Regions from separate parts of the Actinoallomurus sp. NPDC052274 genome, predicted to be linked through region 2. Evidence: riboswitches for the same ligand, from Rfam matches in the RefSeq annotation. Region 2 holds a riboswitch; each other region holds the start of a gene.
What was found. A riboswitch is a leader RNA that binds a small molecule or an ion and turns the genes downstream of it on or off. The one in region 2 is predicted to bind cobalamin.

Region 1 (5,661 bases), on a different contig from region 2:
CAGCACCGGCAGCGTGAGGATGAAGATCAAAGGGGCGTCGGCGGTGTGCGCCATGGCCTCGGGCTTCGGCGCGGCGAACAGCGGCCAGAAGAACATGGCCGCCCCGGCCGCCGAGGCGAGCAGCAGCACGACGGCGGTCCGCGGGGTGATCCGTACCGGGTTCACGTGGCCTCCTTCACCGGAGGGGAACCGGGGATATTGCGTTTTCGATTCGCTCACTCCGCTCGCTCATGCCAGTGCCCGTTCCACTTCGGCGACGGACAGCCAGGGCTGCGGGCTGAGGATCTTGGCGACCTGCGGTGCGAACGCCGGTGACGACACGATCACGTCGGCGGTCGGACCGTCCGCGATCACTTCGCCTTCGGCGAGGACGACGACGCGCGCGGCGACGCTCGCGACGAACTCCACGTCGTGGGTGGCGACCGCGATCGCGTGCCCTTCGGCGGCGAGCTCGGTGATGACCTGCCCGAATCGTCGTTTGGCGTGGTAGTCCAGGCCCCGGGTCGGCTCGTCGAGCAGGACGGCGGGCGGCGCGGCGACCAGTTGGATCGCCAGGACGAGCGCGAGGCGCTGGCCCTCGGACAGGTCACGCGGATGCCGGTCGCCGTCGATGCCCGCGGCGATCCGGTCCAGCAACCGCCGGCACGTCCCCGGCGCCGCTCCGGACTCGGTGTCGGCCTGGGCGCACTCGGCCTCGACGCTGCCCAGGTAGAGCAGGTCGCCGGGGGTCTGCGGCACGAGTCCGACGATGCGGCGGGCGGTCCGTGCGGGTGCGGTCTTGGGGTCCCGCCCGCCGACGGTGACCGTGCCGCCCTGGCGGGGCCCGGACCCCTGCAGGGCCCACAGCAGGGAGGATTTGCCGGATCCGTTGCGGCCCATGACGGCGGTGACCTCGCCCTGATGCAGCGTCAGGTCGATGCCGCGTACGGCGATCACCTCTCCGTACCGGACCGCGACCTTGCGCGCGCGGAGCGCCGGCGCTCCGATCGCATGAGCACGGTCCGGTGCCTTGTCCGCGAGACGTCGCCGGAGCGCGGGCGCCGCACGGCGGGCGTCGCGTACGGACAGCGGCAGGGGATCCCAGCCGGCGAGGCGGCCGAGCTCGACCACGGGCGGGGCGACCTCGGAGCCCGCCAGGACCTTCGCGGGCGGCCCGTCGCGGACGACGCCGCCGCCGGGAAGGTGAACGATGTGGTCGGCGTACTGCACGACGCGCTCCAGGCGGTGCTCGGCCATGAGCACCGTGACGCCCAGGTCGTGGACGAGACGGGTGATCGCCGCCAGGACGTCCTCGGCGGCCGCCGGGTCGAGCGCGGAGGTCGGCTCGTCCAGCACGAGCACGCGCGGGTGCGCGGTGAGGACCGAGCCGATCGCCACCCGCTGCTGCTGACCGCCCGACAGGGCGCGCAGCGGCCGGTCCCGCAGCTCGGCGATGCCGAGTAGGTCCAGGGTCTCCTCGACGCGCTTGCGCATCACCTCCGGCGGGACGGCGAGCTGTTCCATGCCGTAGGCGAGCTCGGCCTCGACGGTGTCGGTGACGAACCCGGCGAGCGGGTCCTGCCCGACCACGCCGACCAGGTGGGCGAACTCTCGCGGTGGACGGCTGCTGGTGGCGACTCCGGCGACGGTGACGCGGCCCCGCAGGTGCCCGCCGGAGAAGTGCGGGACCAGCCCGTTGACCGCCTGCAGCAGCGTCGACTTGCCCGCCCCCGTACGGCCCGTCACGACGCACAGCTCGCCCTCGCCCACGCTCAGCCGTACCCCGGACAGCACCGGCTCGCGCGCTCCGGGGTAGGTGATGGTGACGTCGTCGAACTCGATCACGCGGCGGCCTCCACGGGCTTGAGCGGTGGCGGTGGCGCCGCCCACGCGGGCAGCGCGGCCACGACGACCGCCGTGACCGGCAGCGGCGCGAGGACCGGCCACCGCAGCGGGGACAGCGAGGGGTTGAGGCTGGTCGCGCCGTACCGGGCGGTGAGGTACAGCAGCGCGCCGGTTCCGATGCCGGCCGCGGCGACGAGGACTTCGGCGGTACGCCAGCGGTCCGGCCGGTAGACGGTCGTGCGCACCCCGCGCCCGCCCAGCAGGAACCCGCCCGTCGCGACGGCGAGGCCGGTCAGCAGCATCGGCAGGCCCAGATAGGGCGGCGCGCCGGCGTCCAGCAGTCCGTAGACGCCGGAACAGACGCCCAGCAGACCGGTGATGACGAGCAGGCCGGTGACCAGCCGGATCCGGCGGGGCACGCCGCCCGTCCGGCCGTACCCGCGCGAATCCATCGCGGCGGCCAGCAGCAGCGACCGGTCCAGCGCGTCCTCCAGCACGGGGATCACGATCGCGCGCAGCGCCCGCATCCCGCGCTGCGCGCCGCCCCTCAGCAGCCGCGCCCGCCGGACGCGCACGACGCTCTCGGTCAGCTGCGGAGCCACCGACAGCGCGACGATCACCGCGACCCCGACCTCATGCAGCGCCGCCGGGAGCGCCTTGAGCATCCGTTTCGGGTTGGCCAGGGCGTTCGCCGCACCCAGGCAGACGAGCATCGTGGCCAGCCGCAGCCCGTCGTACAGCCCGCCCAGCAGCTGCTCGGCGGCGACCGGCCCGAACAGCCGGATGCCCGCCGCCCACGCGGGCAGCGGGATCTGTGGCAGGGCGAACAGCACGTGGTCGCCCTCACCGCCGCCGAAGACGACGCGGAACGCCACCCGCATCACGACGATGAACGCGCCCAGGACCAGGTACATCCGGAACGCCAGCGCCCAGGGCGCGTCCCCGCGCCGGTAGACGACCACCAGGGCCGCCGCCGCGATCATCATGATGAGCAGCAGCGGGTTCGTCGTACGGCTCGCCGCCGCCGCCAGGCCCAGCGCCCACAGCCACCACGCGCCCGGATGCAACTGCCGCGGCAGCCTCACGAGCGACCCCGTCGCAGCCGCGCCCCGTACGCCGCGCAGATCACCAGCGTCAGCAGCACCCCGACGCCGAGCAGCGTCCAGCCGAACGCCCCACCGCCGTCGTGCTCGGTCGCGGCGACCGGCTCCTTCGGGTCGTCACCGCCCGTCCACCCCGGCGCCTCGGCCGGCGTGTCCGTCGGGCCCGGCGTCCGGACGGGGATCGCCGGTGCGCTCGCGGACGAAGTCCCGGACGGCGCCGCCGACGTCGGCCCGCCACCCGACCCCCGCGTCGCGGAGCCGCCACCCGGCGCACTCGACCCGGCCGAACCGTTCGACCCTGACGAGCCCGTCGAGCCCGTCGAGCCCGTCGAGCCGGTCGAGCCGGTCGAGCCGGTCGAGCCGGTCGAGCCGGTCGAGCCGGTCGAGCCGCCGGACGCGTGACCGCCCGTTGAGGCCGGTCGAACGGGCGCGATCCGCGGCGGCGGGTTGGTGGAGGCGGTCCGGTTGTGGGAGAACGACCAGCCTTCGAAGCTGCCCGCCGGGGGCGTCCGGTTCTTCACCCCCCATTCGCTGTAGTGCCAGGAGCCGCCGTTCGGGGAGTACCAGTAGGACCAGTACGCGCTGGCGGGCGGGGTGTCGATGCACGGCTCGGTGTCCGGGCCGGGCCTGCCCTCGATCCGGCAGATGAAGCCCAGCCCCCAGCGGGAGGTGCCGGTGACCTGGATCCCGGCGTGCTGCAACGCGTCCAGCCCGGTGGCCTGCGCACCCGGCGCGCACCGGACGATCGTGGTGCCTCCGAGGTCCTGGAAGTCGATGACCACGGTGACGCCGTTAGCGTCCGGGCAGAACCCGGCCTGGCCTGGCCGGGCCACGGCGTTCGCGGGCACGACCGGAACGATCGTGCCCGCGACCAGCATCAGGGCCGCGAGTACCTTCATCCGCGCACGCGAGTAGGGCGCACCGGCGTCACCCGCGGCGGCGGGTTGGTGTCCGGGCCGGCGTTCGTGGAGAACGACCAGCCCTCGAAGCTGCCTTGGGCGGGCACGTACGTACTGGCGCCCTGGTTGCTGTAGGTCCAGGTGCCGCCGTTGCTCGCGTGCCAGTAGGACCAGTACGCGCTGGCGGGCGGGGTGTCGACGCAGGGCTCGGTGGCCGAGGTCGGCTTGCCGTTGATCCGGCAGACGAACGCCAGACCCCACCGCTGCGTTCCGGTGACCGTGAACCCGGCGTTCTGCAACGCCGCCAGCCCGCTGGCCTGGGCACCCGGCGCGCAGCGGATCTCCGTGGCGCCGCCCAGCGCCTGGTAGTCCACCACCACGGTGACGCCGGTGCCGCCCGGGCAGTAGCCCGCCGTCCCAGCCCGCGCCGGTGTGATCCCGGTCGCGGTCGCGGGGGAGGGGGTGAGCGCGCCGACCAGCGCTCCGGTCGAACAGACGACGGCCAACAGCTTTCGCATCCTTGCCCCTTCGGCAACGGCCTACCGGGGCGCCAGGGCACCAGGGCACGCGAAACCCCCGCGGCGCTGCGCGCCGACGGGGGCGGAACGGACCTGGTAGCCCGGACTCCACCCTGTAGACCTCGACAGATGTGAGTCGATCACTGATCCCCGGGCGGGCATTCCGGCTCACGATGGACAGGCCACCGTCTACGGTTGCGGGTCAGCGCCGGGTTTCGACCGGCTTCCCCCGCTCGGGAACCTATGTAGTTATCCGTCCGACCTGATGCGAAAGATCACGTCTGGTGGGACACGACTGGAATGTAACCCATCCGATCCCCTTCAGCGTTGACCGCAACCGGCCAGCAGGCGTCGGGCCCGGCGAATCCCCTGGTCGACGGCGCGACCCTAGCTGCATGCTTGATGTAACTGCGACTTCTTTGCAATAGTGGTCGCATGTCGACGTACACGCTGCCGGACCTGCCCTATGACTACGCGGCGCTGGAGCCCGCGATCACCGGGGAGATCCTGGAGTTGCACCACGCCAAGCACCACGCCGCGTACGTCAAGGGCGCCAACGACACTCTCGATCGGCTGGCCGAGGCGCGGGAGAAGGAGCAGTTCGGCGGGCTGGTCGGGCTGGAGAAGACCTTCGCGTTCAACCTGTCCGGGCATGTCCTGCACTCGATCTTCTGGCAGAACCTGTCCCCGGACGGCGGGGACCGCCCCGACGGGGAGCTGGCGGCGGCGATCGATGAGCACTTCGGGTCCTTCGACGCGTTCGCCAGGCAGTTGTCGACCGCGACGTCCACGGTGCAGGGGTCGGGGTGGGGCGTGCTGGCGTGGGAGCCGCTGAGCGGCCGTCTGGTGGTGGAGCAGGTCTATGACCACCATGGCAACGTGGGGATGAACACCACGCCGCTGCTGGTGTTCGACGCCTGGGAGCACGCCTACTACCTGCAGTACCGCAACGTCCGGCCCGACTACGTGCAGAAGCTGTGGTCGCTGGTGAATTGGACGGACGTCACCGCGCGCTTCGACGCCGCCCGGGCGAAATAGGCCGCGACGCCTCCCGAATCGGCTTCATGCTCCGAAACATGTCCCAGCCGGTTCGGGAGGCGTCGCCTCACCGTCTTTCAGTGGAGCCTCGTGTGCGCATCGACCTCACCCTCCACCAGGGCGCGTCCGCGCTGGACGCCACCGACGTCCTCGCCGGCCTGTACCGGGACGCCTTCTGCGCTCCGCCGTGGAACGAGGAGGAGTTCAATGCCGTGAGCTTCACTGGGCGGCTGCGCGCCGACGTCCAGCGGCCTGGCTTCGTCGCCGTGATCGCCGAGA
Region 2 (5,661 bases):
GCTGTCCCGATGGCTCGCCGCCTGTGGTCTCCTCACGGTGCTCGGCACGGTGCTGTTCGTGCTCTCGGTGTACCTGACCTCCGCGCAGACCGCGGCGCCGGCCGCGCTCGGCCGTGCCGTGCCGTGGCTCGTCCTCCAGGTGCTCGCGCTGGCCACCGCGGTGCTGACCGTCGCGACCGGCACCGCCGTCGCCCGCGGCCGAGACGCGATCCTCGGCGCGCACCGGATACGACTCATCATCCTGATGGCCGCCGGCATCCTGTGCGTGGCGTGGTCCGCCCGATGGGGCCTGCTCACCCCCTGACCCCGGCCGCGCCGTGCCGGTGCGGTCAGAACTCCTCGTCGAGGCTGACCGTCCCTTCGACGGCGACCTGGTAGGCCGACACCCGGCGTTCGAAGAAGTTGGACAGCTCCTGAACGTCCTGCAACTCCATGAACGCGAACGGGTTGGCGGTGCCGTACCGGATCGGCATGCCGAGGCGGGCGAGGCGCTGGTCGGCGACGTTCTCCAGGTAGGCGCGCATGTCGGTGGCGGTCATGCCGGACAGGCCGTCGCCGCACAGGTCATGGGCGAAGGCCAGTTCGGCGGCGACGGCCTCCTCCAGCATCCTCGTCACCTGCCCGGTCAGCTCATCGTCGAACAGGTCGGGCTCCTCGGCGCGTACGGTGTCCACGACGCTGAAGGCGAACTCCATGTGCATCGACTCGTCGCGGAACACCCAGTTCGTGCCCGAGGCGAGGCCGTTGAGCAGGCCGCGGTCGCGCAGCCAGTACACGTAGGCGAAGGCGCCGTAGAAGAACAGCCCCTCGATGCACGCGGCGAAGCAGATGAGGTTGAGCAGGAACGCCCGCCGGTCCTCCCGGCCGCGGAGCCGGTCCATCGCGCCGAGGGAGTCGATCCAGCGGAAGCAGAACTCCGCCTTGTCGCGGATCGAGGGAATGTTCTCCACGGCGGCGAACGCCTTGGCCCGCTCGTCGTGGTCGGGGAGGTAGGTGTCGAGCAGGGTCAGGTAGAACTGCACGTGCACGGCCTCTTCGAACAGTTGCCGTGACAGGTACAGGCGGGCCTCGGGCGCGTTCAGGTGCGTGTAGAGGTTGAGCACCAGGTTGTTGGCCACGATCGTGTCACCGGTGGCGAAGAACGCGACCAGCCGGTTGACCAGGTGCAGTTCCTCGGGCGTGAGCCGGGCCAGGTCGGCGAGGTCGGAGTGCAGGTCGACCTCTTCGACGGTCCAGGTGTTGCGGATCGCGGCGCGGAACCGGTCGTAGAAGGCCGGGTAGCGCATCGGCCGCAGGGTCAGATCCATACCGGGGTCGAGCAGACTCATTGGCATGCCTCGCAGGTCTCGGGGTTCTCCAGGGAGCACATGAGCGCCTCCACCTCCTGGGCGGGGGCGACGGTCGTCTGCGCGATCCGGGTGGCCGGGCGCGACCGCAGGTAGTACGTGGTCTTCAGGCCGGACCGCCACGCGTAGGCGTACATCGACGACAGCTTCCCGATCGTGGGAGTGGCCATGAACAGGTTCAGCGACTGGGACTGGTCGATGTAGGGCGTCCGCGCCGCGGCCAGGTCGATCAGCGCCTTCTGCGGAAGCTCCCAGGCGGTGCGGTACAGGTGCCGCAGTTCGCCGGGAAGCTCGTTGATGTCCTGCACCGATCCGTCGGCGCGCTTGATCGCGTCACGGACCCGCGGTGTCCACAGCCCACGCGCCTTGAGATCCGCCACCAGGTAGGTGTTGATCTGCAGGAACTCCCCTGACAGGGTCTCGCGCTTGAAGATGTTGGACACCTGCGGCTCGATGCACTCGTAGCAGCCGGCGATGGAGGCGATGGTCGCGGTCGGCGCGATCGCCACCAGCAGTGAGTTGCGCAGCCCGACCGCGGCGATCCGGGCCCGCAGCGCCTCCCACTCGTCGGCGTGCGTCCGGTCGGCGTCCGGCCAGTGGTCCGGGTGCAGGACGCCGCGGGCGGCGCGGGTCTGGTCGTAGGACGGGTGCGGGCCGTAGGCCGCGGCGAGGTCGGCCGACTCCCCGTACGCCGCGAGCGCGATCTCCTCGGCGATGCGGGTGGACAGCGCGAGCGCCTCGGGCGAGTCGAAGGGCAGCCGCAGCCGGAAGAACACGTCCGCCAGGCCCATCACGCCGAGCCCGATCGGCCGCCAGCGGCGGTTCGCCCGCGCCGCCTCCGGCGTGGGGTAGAAGCCGCGGTCGATCGTACGGTCCAGGAACCGCACGGCCGTACGCGCGGTCGCCCGCAGCCCCGCCCAGTCGACCCCGTCGTCGGTCACGTGGGCGGCGAGGTTGATCGAGCCGAGGTTGCACACCGCGGTCTCGGCGTCGTGGGTGACCTCGAGGATCTCGGTGCACAGGTTGGACAGGTGGACGACGTTGCCGGGCTCGGCGGTCTGGTTGCAGGCGCGGTTGGCCGCGTCCTTGAACGTCATCCAGCCGTTGCCGGTCTGGGCGAGGGTGCGCATCATCGCCCCGTACAGCTGCCGCGCCGGGATCTGCCGGACGAATCGGCCCTCGGCCTCGGCCGCGCGGTACGCCCGGTCGAACTCCTCGCCCCACAGGTCCACCAGCTCCGGCACCTGCTTGGGGTCGAACAGCGACCAGGTCGCGTCCGCCTCGACCCGGCGCATGAACTCGTCCGGCACCCAGTTGGCCAGATTGAGGTTGTGCGTGCGCCGCGCGTCCTCCCCGGTGTTGTCCCGCAGCTCGAGGAACTCCTCCACGTCGGCGTGCCAGGGCTCGAGGTAGACGCACGCGGCGCCCTTGCGCCGGCCGCCCTGGTTGACCGCCGCGACGCTCGCGTCCAGCGTCCGCAGCCACGGCACGATGCCGTTGGAGTGCCCGTTCGTGCCCCGGATCAGCGAGCCCCGGCTCCGCACCCGGCTCCAGGAGATCCCGATGCCGCCCGCGTACTTGCTCAGCCGGGCCACCTGGCCGTACCGCTCGTAGATCGCCTCGAGCTCGTCACGCGGGGAGTCCAGCAGGAAGCACGAGGACAGTTGCGGGCGGGCGGCGCCGGAGTTGAACAGCGTCGGCGAGCTCGGCAGGTACGCCAGCCGCGACATCAGCCCGTAGAGCTCCGCGGCCTCGGCCACGCTGTCGGCCAGCCCGCAGGCCACCCGCAGGAAGAAGTACTGCGGGCGCTCCAGCACCCGCCGGGTCGTCGGGTGCCGCAGCAGGTAGCGGTCGTAGACCGTGCGCAGCCCGAAGTAGGTGAACCGGTCGTCGGCGTCGTGGTCGACCAGCGCGTCCAGCGCCTCCGTGTTACGGGCGACGAACCCCGCGGTTCGCTCGTTGAGCAGCCCCTGCTCGTAGGCGGCCGCGACGGACTCGGCGAACGTCACCGGGCCGGTCTCGTTCGCGATGGACCGGGCCAGCAGCCGGGCGGCGACCGTGGAGTAGACCGGGTCGGTGACGACCAGCGCGGCGGCCCGCCGTACGGCCTCGGCCAGGTCACCGGCTCCGGCGATGAGCAGCGGATCGGCGTCCGGCAAGCCGGCGCAGACACGCTCGATCTCGGCCGCGAGCGTCGGCTCGGGAGCGGCGATGGCCGTGGGGGACGCGATGAGCTGTTGTGTCACGTGCTCTCTCCTGGCGGGCTTCACGCTCGCGGAAAGGAGGCGCACGGACGACAGACTCCGCCGCCGACCCTCCCGCGAGGCCTGGACGACCGCGCGCTCTCACGCACGGGTCACTGGCAGGTCTTCGGACTCGCGGGCAGCACACCCGTCCATCGGGTGCGTCCTACTGACCGTCGCTTCCCAGGCCCGATCGAGCCCAGTGCCGTTGACGGCGGTCGTTCCCGCTCACCGCTGCGGGGCAGTCCCGGAATCCCACCGGGTTCCCTCTTGACACCCGCCACACGAGGCGCAGGTGAACCAGCAACACCAGAACCATACATGTAGTGGTGATGGAAACGCATCACCCCTAGATATTGGGCGCGTCGACCAAGAATCACGAGAACGCAGGCACGCCGAACGGCCCCCGGCGGTGATCCGCCGAGGGCCTTCGGATGGAACCGACTGCTACGCCGTGGCCTGCGCCTGCGTCTGCGCGCTCCGGGGGACCTCGGCCGTACGGGCGAGCAGTCGTTCGGCCATCGGCGCGAAGCACAGGCCGATCGCCGCCCACATGATCGCCTGTGCGGCCACCGAGTACAGGCGGAAGGAGAACAGCACGTCAGCCGGGAACCCCGGATAGACGATCTGCCCCTGCCGGTTCCGCAGCGGCAGCGGCGTCTCCGTCGCGTGCCGGCCGTACTCGTGGACGTTCGCCGACAGGTGCCCGAGCGAGGGCAGCACGGCCATCACGATGCCGAGCGCCACGACGCACGCCAGCCCGGCCAGCAGGGTCGCGTTCCAGTTCCCGAACCGGGGCTTGAGGCGCTGCCCCAGCCAGACCGCCAGGATCAGGAAGGCGATGGAGAATCCGACCATCAGCAGGTACAGGCCGCCTCGGTCGCGGATCGTGTCCTCATGGCCGATCGCGGGCGGGTTGGCCGGGTACTTGGCGAAGGGGATCAGGTAGAACCCCAGGAACCCGCCGAGTGCGACCAGCATCGCCAGCGTCCGCGGCCGTAGGTTGCCGGTGCGGCCGCAGGCCAGGATGTAGGCGACCGCGTACAGGCCGCCCATCGCGGCGCCGAACACGATGACGCCGACACCGATGCCGACGTTGGCCTGGATCGTGCGGCTGAAGATGTCCGACTCGGCGGCCTCGGGCGCGATGCCCGCCGCCTTGTCGAGCATGGCCTGGGCGGCGTCCCGGCCGCTCTCGTAGTCGATGGCCGCCTGGATCTGCGGCTCCGCGAAGATCCGCGCGAAGACGAACGCCAGGATTCCGCCGATCGCGCCCACGAGCAGCCCACGCAGGATGAATCGCCGTTCCACGGCGTACTCCCTCAGGTGTGGTGTCGCGGACGGGATCAGTGGCAGGGGAACCCGAGGAAGTGCCGGGCGTCGTGGACGAACTCGTGGATGGCCATGTTGTTGCCGAAGACCGAGGTCGCGCCCTGGTCGACGCCGATGAAGTAGTAGGCGGCCAGGCACAGCAGCACGGTGCCGAACAGCCACAGGGCGGCACGGCTGCCCGACACCACCACCGGCGTCGCAGGAGAAGTGGGCAGTGTCGAGGTCGTCATGTCACAGCCTCCTAAAGGGATCCAGCGTCCCTGTCTCGGTGGAGCGCTTCGATGGCGGAGGGTCTGACTCTCCGGCTCAGGGCCGGATCACAGTGGCGCGACCGTGCCGGATTTGCACCGGCTTCCTCTTAGCATCACGTTCGCCCGGATCGTACGGCCGAAAATCGGTACCGTCAACGTCGCAGGAGGTCACCCACCCCATGACCGTTCGGCTCGCGCTCATCGCGCACGCGGCCACCTCCGCCACCCGCGAGGCCCGTTTCCCCGACGACGAACCCCTCGACCCGCACGGCGCCGAGGCGGCCACGGCCGCCATGGGCGCACTGCGCCGCGTCACGGCGGCCTACCGCGGGCCCGAGGAACGCTGCCGGCAGACCGCCGCCGCGCTCGGCATCGAGGCGGTCACCGTCCCCGCCCTGGCCGACCTGGACGCGGGCGCCTGGCGGGGCAGGACCCTCACCGAGGTGGAGGCGGACCACCCCGCCGACCTGTACACCTGGCTGACCGATC
Region 3 (5,661 bases), on a different contig from region 2:
GACGAAGATCTCGTCGACGACCTCGAGCACGTCGCTCGCCTCGCCCATCGCGGCCAGCGGAGTGCGGCCGCCGGTGGGCAGCGTCTCGAGGCGGCGCGCCCCGGCCTCGACGGAGGAGGTCGGCGGCAGCGCCAGCTCGGCGGACGTGCCGCGGAAGGTGATCAGACCGACCTTGTCGCGGCGCTGGTAGGCGTCGAGGAGGAGGCTGAGCACGGCGCCCTTGACGGCGCGCATCCGCTGCCGGGCGGCCATCGAGCCGCTCGCGTCCACGACGAACAGCACCAGGTTGCCCTCCCGGCCCTCCCGGACCCGCTCGCGCAGGTCGCCGGAGCGGACGACGAGCCCGGGACCGGAGCGGCCGCGGGCGCGCTGGTGCGGGGCCGCCGCGAGGAGGGTCGCGGTCAGGTGGACCGAGCGCGTGCCCGGCCGCGCGCCGGTCGTCCGGCCGTACGGCGTCCGGGCCCGCGAGCGGCGGCCCGGCGCGCCCTCGCCGAGGCCGGGCACGGTGAAGACCCGCGTCCGGTACACCGCGTCGGCGGGCGCCGGCTCCGGGGAGTCCCCCCGGGCGCGCTTCCCCGAGCCCTCGCCGGACTCCTCGCCGGAAAGGGCCTGCTCGATGTCGACCGGCGCCCCGTCTCCCGGCCCGGCCGGGTCGCCGGAACCGTCCGGTCCGCCGCCGGGACCGTCGTCCGGTCCGGGGTCGTCGGGGTCGGGGTCCTCCGGGTCCGTCCCCGAGTCCGGCTTCGCGTCCGTCTCCGGGGCCGGTTTCGGGTCCGGCCCGGTGCTCTGCTCGGGGACGAGGTCGGGCGCCGTGTCCTCGCCGAATCCGGGGTCCGGCGGCTCCGGAGAGTCGTAGCCGCCGGTGTTCTCCAGGACTTCGTCGAGCCTGTCCTCGTCGAGGCCGGGCGCGTCGAAGGGGTCGCGGCGCCGCCGGTGCGGCAGGGCGAGACGGGCGGCGACGCGCACGTCGTCCGCGGTGACGACCGTACGGTCGTGCCAGGCGGCGAGGGCCATCGCGGCGCGCGCCATCACGATGTCGGCCCGCAGCCCGTCCACCTCGAACGCCGCGCACACGGCCGTGATCTGCCGCAGCGCGCCGTCGGGCAGGACGACCTCGGGCAGCCGGACGCGGGCCTGCTCGATCCGCCAGGCCAGCTCGGTCTCGGCGCGCACCCAGTCGGCCGCGAACGCCGCCGGGTCGGCCTCGTACGCCAGGCGGCGGCGCACGACCTCGGCCCGCTCCTCCGGGTCGCGGGTGGCGGCCACCTCCACCGTCAGGCCGAACCGGTCGAGCAGCTGCGGCCGCAGCTCGCCCTCTTCGGGGTTCATCGTGCCGACGAGCAGGAACCGTGAGGCGTGCCGGACGGAGACGCCCTCACGCTCGACGTAGGAGTGGCCCATCGCGGCCGCGTCGAGGAGCAGGTCGACGAGGTGGTCGTGCAGCAGGTTGACCTCGTCGACGTACAGCACGCCGCGGTGCGCGGCGGCCAGCAGGCCGGGCTGGTAGGCCTGGACGCCCTCGGTGAGGGCGCGTTCGAGGTCGAGCGAGCCGGTCAGGCGGTCCTCGGCGGCACCGATCGGCAGCTCCACGAGCCGCGCGGGCCGCACCTGCCCGCCCGCCCCGTCGCCGTGGGGCCCGTCGGGGCATCGCGGGTCGGGCGCGGCGGGGTCGCAGGAGAACCGGCAGTCCGTCACCACCGCGACCTCCGGCAGCAGCGCGGCGAGCGCCCGCACGATGGTGGACTTCGCGGTGCCCTTCTCGCCCCGGACCAGCACTCCGCCGACGGCCGGGGAGACCGCGTTGATCAGGAGGGCGAGCTTGAGGTCCGCCATCCCGGTGACGGCGGAGAACGGATAGGTGTTCACCCGGTGGTCGTCCTTTCCTCGGGTTAACGCGCCCGTAGGTGGCCTGGCAAGCGGCGGCCGGAGTCTCCTGGCTCCCGGATCGCCGCCCGCCCTCGGCCTTCCGGCTCACGCCGTGGCCAACACCCGAGGAAGGACTTCCCGGTCACAGTTGCGCGACAGCCCCGGACTCGCACCGGGTTCCTCCGCGTATCGCCGGAGGACAGCATGACATATCGGGCCTGACACACGACACCGCAGGTACGGCCGCCGTCCGTGATCCGGCGCACGGGATGACAGGGCCACCGCGACCGGGCGTACGGCGGGTGCACGCTATCGCGGGGCGGCCGGCCGCTGCCGGGAGAGCGGCGATCTGCTTCAATAGAACCTGTTCTACTTTCTGGCCGGGAGGGGTGCGGATGAGGCTCGGCATCAACGTCGGCTACTGGCAACGGGTTCCGGAGGACGCCACCGAGACGGTGCTGGCCGCCGAGCGGCTCGGCTACGAGTTCGTCTACACCGCCGAGGCGTACGGCTCGGACGCCTTCACCACGCTCACCTGGTACGCCGCGCGGACCTCGCGCATCAAGCTGGGCACCGCGGTGGCCCAGATGTCCGCCCGCACGCCCGCCGCCACCGCCATGCACGCCCTGACGCTCGACGCGCTGTCCGGCGGCCGGCTCACCCTCGGCATCGGCGCGTCCGGCCCGCAGGTCGTGGAGGGCTGGTACGGCGCGCCGTTCGCCCGGCCGCTGGAGCGCACCCGCGAGTACGTCCGGATCCTGCGGGACGTGTGGCGGCGCGCCGAGCCGGTCACCTCCGCCGGCCCGCACTACCCGTTGCCGCTGCCGGCCTCCGCGTACGCGCCGGGCCGCGTGACCGGCCTCGGCAAGCCGCTCAAGTCGATCGTCCACCCGGTGCGCCCGGACATCCCGGTCTATCTCGGCGCGGAGGGCCCCAAGAACATCGCCCTCGCCACCGAGATCGCCAACGGCTGGCTGCCCCTCTTCGTCGACCCTGCGCAGATCGAGGCGGTCTTCGGCGCCTCGCTGGCCGGCCGCCGCGAAGGCTTCGACATCGCCGCCACCGTGACGACGATCGTGACCGACGACCTGGCCGCCGCGTTGGAGTTCGCCAAGATCCCGCTGGCCTTCTACATCGGCGGCATGGGGGCCAGGGACCGCAACTTCCACCTGGACCTGATCGGCCGCCTCGGGTACGCCGAGGAGGCCGCGCGGGTGCAGGAGCTGTTCCTGGCGGGCCGGCGCGACGAGGCGGTCAAGGCGGTGCCGGACGAGCTGGCCGACTCGATCTCCCTCCTCGGCCCGATCGGGCGCATCAGGGAGCGGCTCCGGCTCTGGCAGGACTCCCCCGTGACCACGCTCCTCATCGCCGGCGTCAAGGACGAGCCGACCCTCAAGGCGATCCGCGACCTCGTACAGCCCTGACCGACCACCGGCCCGCCCGGCGGCTGCCGACGGGCGGCCCCTCGGGTCGACCGGCGGCGCACAGGCCCGCCGGCGCCACCCGGCGGCCCGCCGGGCCGAGCCGGGCGCGGGAGTCCGTCAGCTCCAGGCGCGGGACAGCATCCACGTGCCGGTCGCCTGGTCGTGGCGCAGTTCGTACACCCCGACCGTCCGGTCCGGGGTCGCCTCGACGCGCCAGAACTCGCGCTCGCCGCCTTCCGGGGCCTCGGGGTGGCGTTCGTGCCACCAGTCGCGGGTGGTGACCCAGCGGTCCAGCACCCGCAGCACCGTGTAGAGCCGGCCGCGCCAGACGAAGCGGGAGGGCCTGCCGTCGGTGAGCCAGACCTCGACGGGGTCGCCGTACACCCGGCTCATCGCCCGCGGCCCGGCGCGTCCGTACGCCTCTCGGGTCCATCGCTCGCTCCGCCCACGCGGGCCGCCCACCTCTCGGATCGGTGACAAGGAGTGAGCCTGGGGGAAGGCAGGCGATAGATTCGAACACATGTTCGACTCGACAGTCAAGGCCCGGCGGCGTCCGCGCGGCGGCGTCAGCGGCGTCAGCGGCCGAGGGTCCGCGCGATCAGCTCGGCGGCGCGGGCGGGGTCGTCGGCGTCGGCCTGGCCGCCGCCGGCCCACAGGAAGGACCACCGGATCCGGGACATCGGCATGGCGACCACCAGCAGTGCGCGCCCACCGGACGGGTCCACCACGCGCAGCATCAGGTCCTCGGTCAGGAGCCCTTGCAGGCCGCGCGCCTCGACTTCGCGGGCGAGCGCCTCCAGGTGGCGGCGCCGCGGCCCGGCCCCGGGTCCCGAAGTGGCGGCCATGGGATGCCACCCCTCTCGCGCTCTGGACGATACGGCAGGAAGGGGTACGCCCTAGGGCGTTAACCAGGTAAGGTGCCTATCCGGTGGCAAAAGGTGCCCAGATGGCAACGGTGAGTGACCTTCCCTGTCAGGATGTCCTGCCCCCGTTTTACGTGCAAGTATTTTCGGACCAATAGATCAGACGGATTCGGCATCACCCGTGCACAGTTCAACGGCCCCGGCGCGGCCCGGGCGAGGGTTTCGGCCCCAGCCACCGCCGCCCACCACCGGTCCCCATTCTCCTCGCAATACGCGCAGGACGCTCGCCATGGAGGTGCCCCATGACCGATGGCCGTAGCCCCACCGTCCGCCGCCGCCGGCTGGGCATGGAACTGCGCAGGCTCCGGGAGGCCGCGGGCCTCATGATCGAAGACGTCGCGAAGCACCTGGAGTGCTCCATGTCGCGCGTCAGCCGCATCGAGACCGGCAAGTCCGTGGCCCGCATCCGCGACGTACGCGACATGCTGGACCTGTACGGCCTGCCCGAGGGCTCGCAGCGCGACCAGCTCCTCGGCCTGGCCAAGGACGCCCAGCAGCGCGGCTGGTGGACCGAGTACGAGGCGGTCCTGTCCGCGTCGGCGGGCCTGGACACCTACATCGGCCTGGAGGCCTCGGCGGCGTCGATTCGAACGTTCCAGACCCATCTGGTGCCCGGTCTGCTGCAGACCGAGGAGTACGCCCGCGCGTTGATCAAGGCGGGCCGGCCCGGTGAGACGCCGGAGAACGTCGACCGGCGCATCGCCCTGCGCACCCGCCGCCAGGCCATGCTGCGCGAGTCCGGCTCGCTGGAGCTGTGGGCCGTGCTCGACGAGGCGGTGCTGCGGCGGCCGATCGGCGGGGTGCCCGTGATGCGGTCCCAGCTGATGCGGCTGCTCGAGGTCGGCGAACTGCCGGGCGTCACCATCCAGGTGCTGCCCTTCGCCCGTGGCGCCCACCCCGGCGTCGACGGCGCCTTCACGATCATCGGCTTCCCGGACCCCACCGACCTGGACGTCGTCTACATCGACTGCCCCGCCGGGAACATCTTCCTCGAAAAGGAGAAAGACGTCCGCCGTCACACGACCTGGTTCGACCATCTGCGGGCCGCCGCGTTGCCACCCGACGAGTCAGCCGAGTTCATCACGGCGGCGGCGGACGAGTTCAAGAATGCGTCCCCGTACCCGCGGGGGTGATTCACGCACCAGGAAGGAGACCAGGGGATGAGTGGCCACCCCGATCTCATAGACGTCGGCTGGCGGAAGAGCAGCCGTAGCTCCAACAACGCCGACTGCGTCGAGGTCGCCGTACTCGGCGACGCCTCCGACGACTGAGCCGGCACGATCCGAAGACGGCCGCGGGAGTCCCGCTCCCGCGGCCCCGCGGCCCGGCGAGGGCCGACGGCGGTCGGCGGACGTCGAGGCGACGGGGTTAGGGTCGCACCATCCGTGTCGCGCAAAGGAGCCCGCATGCTGCCCTGGTCGGCCGACCTCGCCGGACGCATCGACGAG
Region 4 (5,661 bases), on a different contig from region 2:
GCTACTCGCCGGCCTCCAGGTCGCCTTCCAGGTCGAGATAGGTCCGGCGCAGCCGGTCCAGCGTCTCCGGGTCGGGTTCGGCCCACAGGCGGCGGTCGGCGGCCTCCAGAAGGCGTTCGGTGATGCCGCGCAGCGCCCAGGGGTTCGACTGCTCCATGAACGCGCGGTTCTCGGCGTCGAAGACGTACTCCTGGGCGAGCTTCTCGTACATCCAGTCGTCCACCACCCCGGCCGTCGCGTCGTACCCGAACAGGTAGTCGACGGTGGCCGCGAGCTCGAACGCGCCCTTGTAGCCGTGCCGGCGCATCGCGGCGATCCAGCGCGGGTTCACGACGCGCGCCCGGAACACCCGGTGCGTCTCCTCCCCGAGCGTCCGCGTCCGGACCTGGTCCGGCAGCGCGGAGTCGCCGACGTACGCGGCCGGGTTCCGCCCGGTCAGCGCCCGGACCATGGCGACCATGCCGCCGTGGTACTGGAAGTAGTCGTCGGAGTCCATGATGTCGTGCTCACGGGTGTCCTGGTTCTTGGCCGCGACCGAGATGCGGCGGAACGCCGCCTCCATGTCGCCGCGCGCCTCCCGTCCGTCCAGGCCGCGCCCGTACGCGTAGCCGCCCCACACGGCGTACACCTCGGCGAGGTCCCGGTCGTCCCGCCAGTTGCGGGCGTCGATCAGCGGCAGCAGCCCCGCCCCGTACGCCCCCGGCTTGGAACCGAAGATCCGGCTGGTCGCGCGCCGCCAGTCCCCGTGCTCGGCGAGGTCCTCCAGGGCGTGCGCACGGACGTGGTTATCCGGCTCGTCGAGCCGCGCGACCGCGCCGATCGCGTCGTCCATCAGCGCGATGACGTGCGGGAACGCGTCCCGGAAGAAGCCGGAGATGCGCAGCGTGACGTCGACGCGGGGCCGCCCCAGCTCCTCGCGCGGGATGACCTCGAAGCCCGTGACGCGACGGGACGCCTCATCCCAGACCGGGCGGACGCCGATCAGCGCGAGCACCTCGGCGATGTCGTCGCCCTGCGTCCGCATCGCGGACGTGCCCCACACCGTGAGCCCGACGCTGCGCGGGTACTCGCCGGTGTCGTCCAGGTGCCGCCGGACCAGGGACTCGGCGAGGGACACCCCCACGTCCCACGACGTGCGGGACGGGATGGCCTTCGGGTCGACGGAGTAGAAGTTGCGGCCGGTCGGCAGCACGTTGACCAGCCCGCGGGTCGGCGACCCGGACGGCCCGGCGGGGACGTACCCGCCGTCGAGCGCGTGCAGGACCGCGTCGAGCTCCCCGGACGTCGCGTCCAGCCGGGGCACGACCTCCCGTGCCCCGAACTCCAGCAGCGCCACGACCTCGGAAACCTCGCGGCCGAGCACCTCGGCGCACACGGTCGCCGCCCGGGAGGCGTCCCAGCCGAGCGTCTCCATCCCGACGACGAGCCGGCGCGCGGCCGCCTCCAGCAGGTCGACCACGTCCGACGCGGTACGGGCGGGCCCGTCCACGACCTCGGTCAGCGCCGTCGCCTCGACCCGCGCGCCGGGCACCGCGAGCAGCTCCCGCTCGTCCAGCCCGTACGCCGCCGCGATCGCCGCGCGCAGTCCGGGCAGCGCGCCGGCCCGCCCGGCCCACACCTGCGCGGCGCGCAGCACCGCGAGCACCAGGTTCACCCGCTGCTCCGCCTCCGGCGCCTGCCCGAGGATGTGCAGGCCGTCCCGGATCTGCACGTCCTTGACCTCGCAGAGGTACCCGTCGATGTGCAGGACGAAGTCGTCGAAGTCGGCCTCGCCCGGCTCGTCGGTGACGTGCAGGTCGTGGTGGAGCTGGGCGGCCTGCACGAGCGTCCAGATCTGGGCGCGTACGGTCGGCAGCTTCGTCGGGTCGAGCGCCTGCACGGTGGCGTACTCATCGAGGAGCTGCTCGAGCTTGGCCAGGTCGCCGTACGTCTCCGCGCGCGCCATCGGCGGCACGAGATGGTCGACGATGACGGCGTGGCCACGCCGCTTGGCCTGCGTGCCCTCGCCGGGGTCGTTGACGATGAACGGGTAGACGAGCGGCAGGTCGCCGAGGACCGCGTCCGGCGCGCACTCGGCCGCGAGCCCGAGGCCCTTGCCGGGCAGCCACTCGAGCGTGCCGTGCTTGCCGAGGTGGACCACGGCGTCCGCGCCGAACACCTCGTCCAGCCAGCGGTACGCCGCCAGGTAGTGGTGCGAGGGCGGCAGGTCGGGGTCGTGGTAGATCGCCACCGGGTTCTCCCCGAACCCGCGCGGCGGCTGGATCATCAGCACGACGTTCCCGAACCGCAGCGATGCCAGGACCACGTCGTCGCCGTCGGTGTACAGCTCGCCCGGCGGCTCGCCCCAGTGCTCCCGCATCCGCTCGCGCAGCGGCTCCGGCAGCGCGGTGAACCACCGCTCGTAGTCCTTCAGCGGGACCCGGGCGGGCGCGGCGCGGAGCTGTTCCTCGGTCAGCCACTCGACGTCGTGCCCGCCCGCCGCGATCAGCGAGTGAATGAGCTCGTCCCCGTCCTCGGGGTACTCGCCGACGTCGTAGCCCGCCGTACGCAGCGCCCCGAGCAGGCGGACCGCCGAGGCGGGGGTGTCCAGGCCGACGGCGTTGCCGACCCGGGAGTGCTTGGTCGGGTACGACGACAGCACGATCGCCAGCCGGCGCTCGGCGACCCGCGTGTGCCGGAGCCGGGCCTGGCGGACGGCGATGCCGGCGACCCGCGCGGCGCGCTCCGGGTCGGCGGCGTAGACCGGGATGCCGTCCGGCCCGTCCTCCTTGAAGGAGAACGGCACCGAGATCAGCCGGCCGTCGAACTCGGGGATCGCGACCTGCATCGCGGCGTCCATCGGGGATAGCGCGGCGTCCGACGCCTCCCAGGTCGCGCGGGACGTCGTCAGGCACAGGCCCTGGACGACGGGCACGTCCAGCGTGGCGAGCGCCCCGGCGTCCCAGGCGTCCTCGTCCCCGCCCGCCGACGCGTCCGCGGCCACCGCTCCCCCGCCGGCCAGCACGGTGACGACGAGTGCGTCCGCCCGCCCGAGCAGCGCCAGCAGCCCTTCGTCGGCGGAGCGCAGCGAGCCGCAGAAGACGGGCAGCGCGTTCGCGCCCAGCTCCTCGATCCGCGCGCACAGCGTGTCCACGAACGCGGTGTTGCCGGAGAGTTCGTGCGCCCGGTAGAAGACGACGCCGACGGTCGGCCGGCCGTCCTTCGGCTCGCCGCCCGTACGGTGCAGGCCGTACGCGGGCATCTCCCGTGGCGCCTCGAACCCCTCACCGGTGAGCAGCAGGGTGTCGGACAGGAAGCGCGCCAGCTCCCGCAGGTTGTCCACGCCGCCTTCGCGCAGGTACGCCAGCGCCTCCGCGGCGACCCCGGCGGGCACCGTCGACAGCGCCATCAGCTCCGCGTCCGGCGCGGCCTCGCCGCCGAGCGCGATGAGCGGCACGTCCCTGCGGCGCAGATCCTCGACGCCCTCCCGCCAGGTCTTCAGCCCGCCGAGCAGCCGGACGACGACGACGTCGACGCCCTCGCACAGGGCGTCCAGGTCGGCGACGTCGAGGCGGGACGGATTGCCCGTCGCGTACCCGGCGTCCGCGGAACGCGCGGACAGGAGTTCGGTGTCGGCGGTGGAGAGCAGCAGGACACGCACGTGTCGGTTCCTTCCCTCGGGAGTCCTCGCCCCGGCTCGGGTGAAAGGTCGCCGACGGCGGGAAGTCTCCTGACTTCCAGGTCGCCGCTCCCCCGCGGCCTTCCAGCTCATCGCCGTGGCCGTACGTGCGGGCTCGCTACCTGGTCACAGTTGCGGGACAGCCCCGGACTCGCACCGGGTTCCTTCCCTCGCCGTCGCGCGCCCAGTCTACGAGCGCGCCCCCACCGGCGCACCGCCCCGGGACCCCACGATCCGGCCCGTTCCGCGCTCACGTCTTCGGGGCGGACACGACAGAGCCCGCCCCGCGAAGGTGCGAGGCGGGCTCCAGTGTGCCGGTCACCGGCCGTCCGGGCGACGGGCTCACCGGCCGCGTGGCGGCCGGCGGCCGTCGTCAGGCCATGCCGGCGGCCTGGTGGAACGGGTCCGGCGATCCGGACCCGTCAGCGCTCGTACTCCCGAGGCCAGGAGCCCATGAGGATCCTGCCGTCGGGGTACATGATCGTGCCGTCGGTGTACAGCACCGGGCGTGCCTTCTCCTGCGGGAGGAAGCACCGGTCGGCCGTACGGATCGTGTATCCCCGGGGGGCCCTGAAGTCGAGCACCGCTGCGACCATCCAGAACCGGTTGCCGCCGTCCTGGCGCAGCGGGATCTCCACACGGGTCTCCAGGCTCTTGGTGACGTCGTCGGCGATGGTGACGGTCGCCCCCAGCTCCGAGAAGGCATGGGCACCCCTCTTCTGGTGCGCCAGCAGTGCCACGAACCGCTGCCTGTTGAGCATGGTGATCCGGAGCCTCGCGAAGCCCGCCCGCTCCGAGTCGTTGAGGAACTCCACGAAGGGCGCGGACGTCAGGTCGCCCCTGTTCTTGCGGTGCACGACGCTCGGGCCGGCCGAGGCCCGGCGCCATCCGATCTTCTTCTTCGGGGGCGCGGGGTGGTTGTCCCCGGCGGTCAGGGCGTACAGCTGCAGACCGGACCTGCCGCGCGGGCCGCCGGCACCGGGCCGCCAGGTGAGGTCGGCCGTGACCGTGATCCCGCCGCCCGGCCGACCTGCGTAGTCGGCCCCGACGACCGTGCCGTCGCACTCGTTCGGTTCGGGCGCCTGCTGGGAGCTGAGGCTTTCGAACATTTCCGCGTCCTTTTCATCGAGGTTGGCGAGAGGCGCTTTCGCCTCTCGCCAACGACTGTGCGCCGCGAGCCCGAAGCGCAAGTCGGGAACCCCGTGACACCCACCTCGACGTCGGCGAAGGCGGTGCTCAGCGGTTGTGCGCTCCGGCCGGCAGGACGGGCTCGGCCGGCCGGGGCGACACGGGGCCGCGGCGGTCGAGGGCGCCGGAGACGAGCGCCACCGCGAGGCCGGCCACGCCGAGGACGGCGGCGATCCAGGTCGTCGAGGCGTAGCCGAGGCCGGCGTCGATGGCGAGGCCGCCGAGGAACGGCCCGACCGTGTTGCCGAGGTTGAACGCCGCGATGTTGGCCGCGGACGCCATCGTCGGCGCGCCCGCCGCCGTGTCCAGCACGCGGGTCTGCAGCGGCGCGATCGTGGCGCTGCCGACCACGCCGAGCAGCAGCATCACGACGACCACCGCGGCCTTGCTGTGGACGACGAGGAGCAGGAGGACCGACACGGCGATCACGGCGGCGAGGATCGCGTACAGGCTGGGCATGAGGGCGCGGTCGGCGAGCCGGCCGCCGAGCGCGTTGCCGGCCACCATGCCGAGGCCGAACAGCACCATGAGGATCGGCACCGCCCCCGAGGAGAACCCGGTGACGCGGGTCGCGATCGGCGCGACGTAGGTGATGACGGTGAAGACCGGGGCCCAGCCGAGGGCCGTCATGGCCAGCGCGAGCCAGACCTGACCGTGCCGGAAGACCGACAGCTCACGGCGGAGGCCGGTGTCGGCGGACGGCCGCGGCTGTCCCGGGACCAGGGTGACGATGCCCGCGAGGGCGACCAGGCCGATCGCGGTGACCACCCAGAACGTGGACCGCCAGCCGAGGGCCTGGCCGAGCGCGGTGCCGC

Region 1: another riboswitch for cobalamin. It lies ahead of AB0K82_RS18680 (hypothetical protein); the one in region 2 lies ahead of AB0K82_RS06150 (ribonucleoside-diphosphate reductase subunit alpha).
Region 3: another riboswitch for cobalamin. It lies ahead of AB0K82_RS41365 (VWA domain-containing protein); the one in region 2 lies ahead of AB0K82_RS06150 (ribonucleoside-diphosphate reductase subunit alpha).
Region 4: another riboswitch for cobalamin. It lies ahead of cobN (cobaltochelatase subunit CobN); the one in region 2 lies ahead of AB0K82_RS06150 (ribonucleoside-diphosphate reductase subunit alpha).

What each region holds. Positions count from the first base shown of each region.
Region 1 is NZ_JBFAUT010000020.1:1,805-7,465, reverse strand. It holds gene AB0K82_RS18700 (ECF transporter S component) at 1-165, opposite strand, end outside; gene AB0K82_RS18695 (ATP-binding cassette domain-containing protein) at 229-1,824, opposite strand; gene AB0K82_RS18690 (CbiQ family ECF transporter T component) at 1,821-2,909, opposite strand; gene AB0K82_RS18685 (ABC transporter substrate-binding protein) at 2,906-3,826, opposite strand; gene AB0K82_RS18680 (hypothetical protein) at 3,823-4,344, opposite strand; cobalamin riboswitch at 4,480-4,625, opposite strand; gene AB0K82_RS18675 (superoxide dismutase) at 4,780-5,382, shown strand; gene AB0K82_RS18670 (GNAT family N-acetyltransferase) at 5,463-5,661, shown strand, end outside.
Region 2 is NZ_JBFAUT010000005.1:58,985-64,645, forward strand. It holds gene AB0K82_RS06140 (hypothetical protein) at 1-304, shown strand, start outside; gene AB0K82_RS06145 (ribonucleotide-diphosphate reductase subunit beta) at 330-1,328, opposite strand; gene AB0K82_RS06150 (ribonucleoside-diphosphate reductase subunit alpha) at 1,325-3,592, opposite strand; cobalamin riboswitch at 3,690-3,909, opposite strand; gene AB0K82_RS06155 (CbtA family protein) at 4,037-4,900, opposite strand; gene AB0K82_RS06160 (CbtB-domain containing protein) at 4,936-5,151, opposite strand; cobalamin riboswitch at 5,189-5,329, opposite strand; gene AB0K82_RS06165 (histidine phosphatase family protein) at 5,352-5,661, shown strand, end outside.
Region 3 is NZ_JBFAUT010000089.1:32-5,692, forward strand. It holds partial or broken gene AB0K82_RS41365 (VWA domain-containing protein) at 1-1,833, opposite strand, end outside; cobalamin riboswitch at 1,927-2,049, opposite strand; gene AB0K82_RS41370 (LLM class F420-dependent oxidoreductase) at 2,262-3,290, shown strand; gene AB0K82_RS41375 (DUF6504 family protein) at 3,408-3,770, opposite strand; gene AB0K82_RS41380 (hypothetical protein) at 3,866-4,135, opposite strand; gene AB0K82_RS41385 (helix-turn-helix transcriptional regulator) at 4,456-5,346, shown strand; gene AB0K82_RS41390 (DUF397 domain-containing protein) at 5,374-5,484, shown strand; gene AB0K82_RS41395 (alpha/beta hydrolase-fold protein) at 5,620-5,661, shown strand, end outside.
Region 4 is NZ_JBFAUT010000032.1:17,490-23,150, forward strand. It holds gene cobN (cobaltochelatase subunit CobN) at 2-3,640, opposite strand; cobalamin riboswitch at 3,703-3,825, opposite strand; gene AB0K82_RS25600 (hypothetical protein) at 4,081-4,767, opposite strand; gene AB0K82_RS25605 (MFS transporter) at 4,895-5,661, opposite strand, start outside.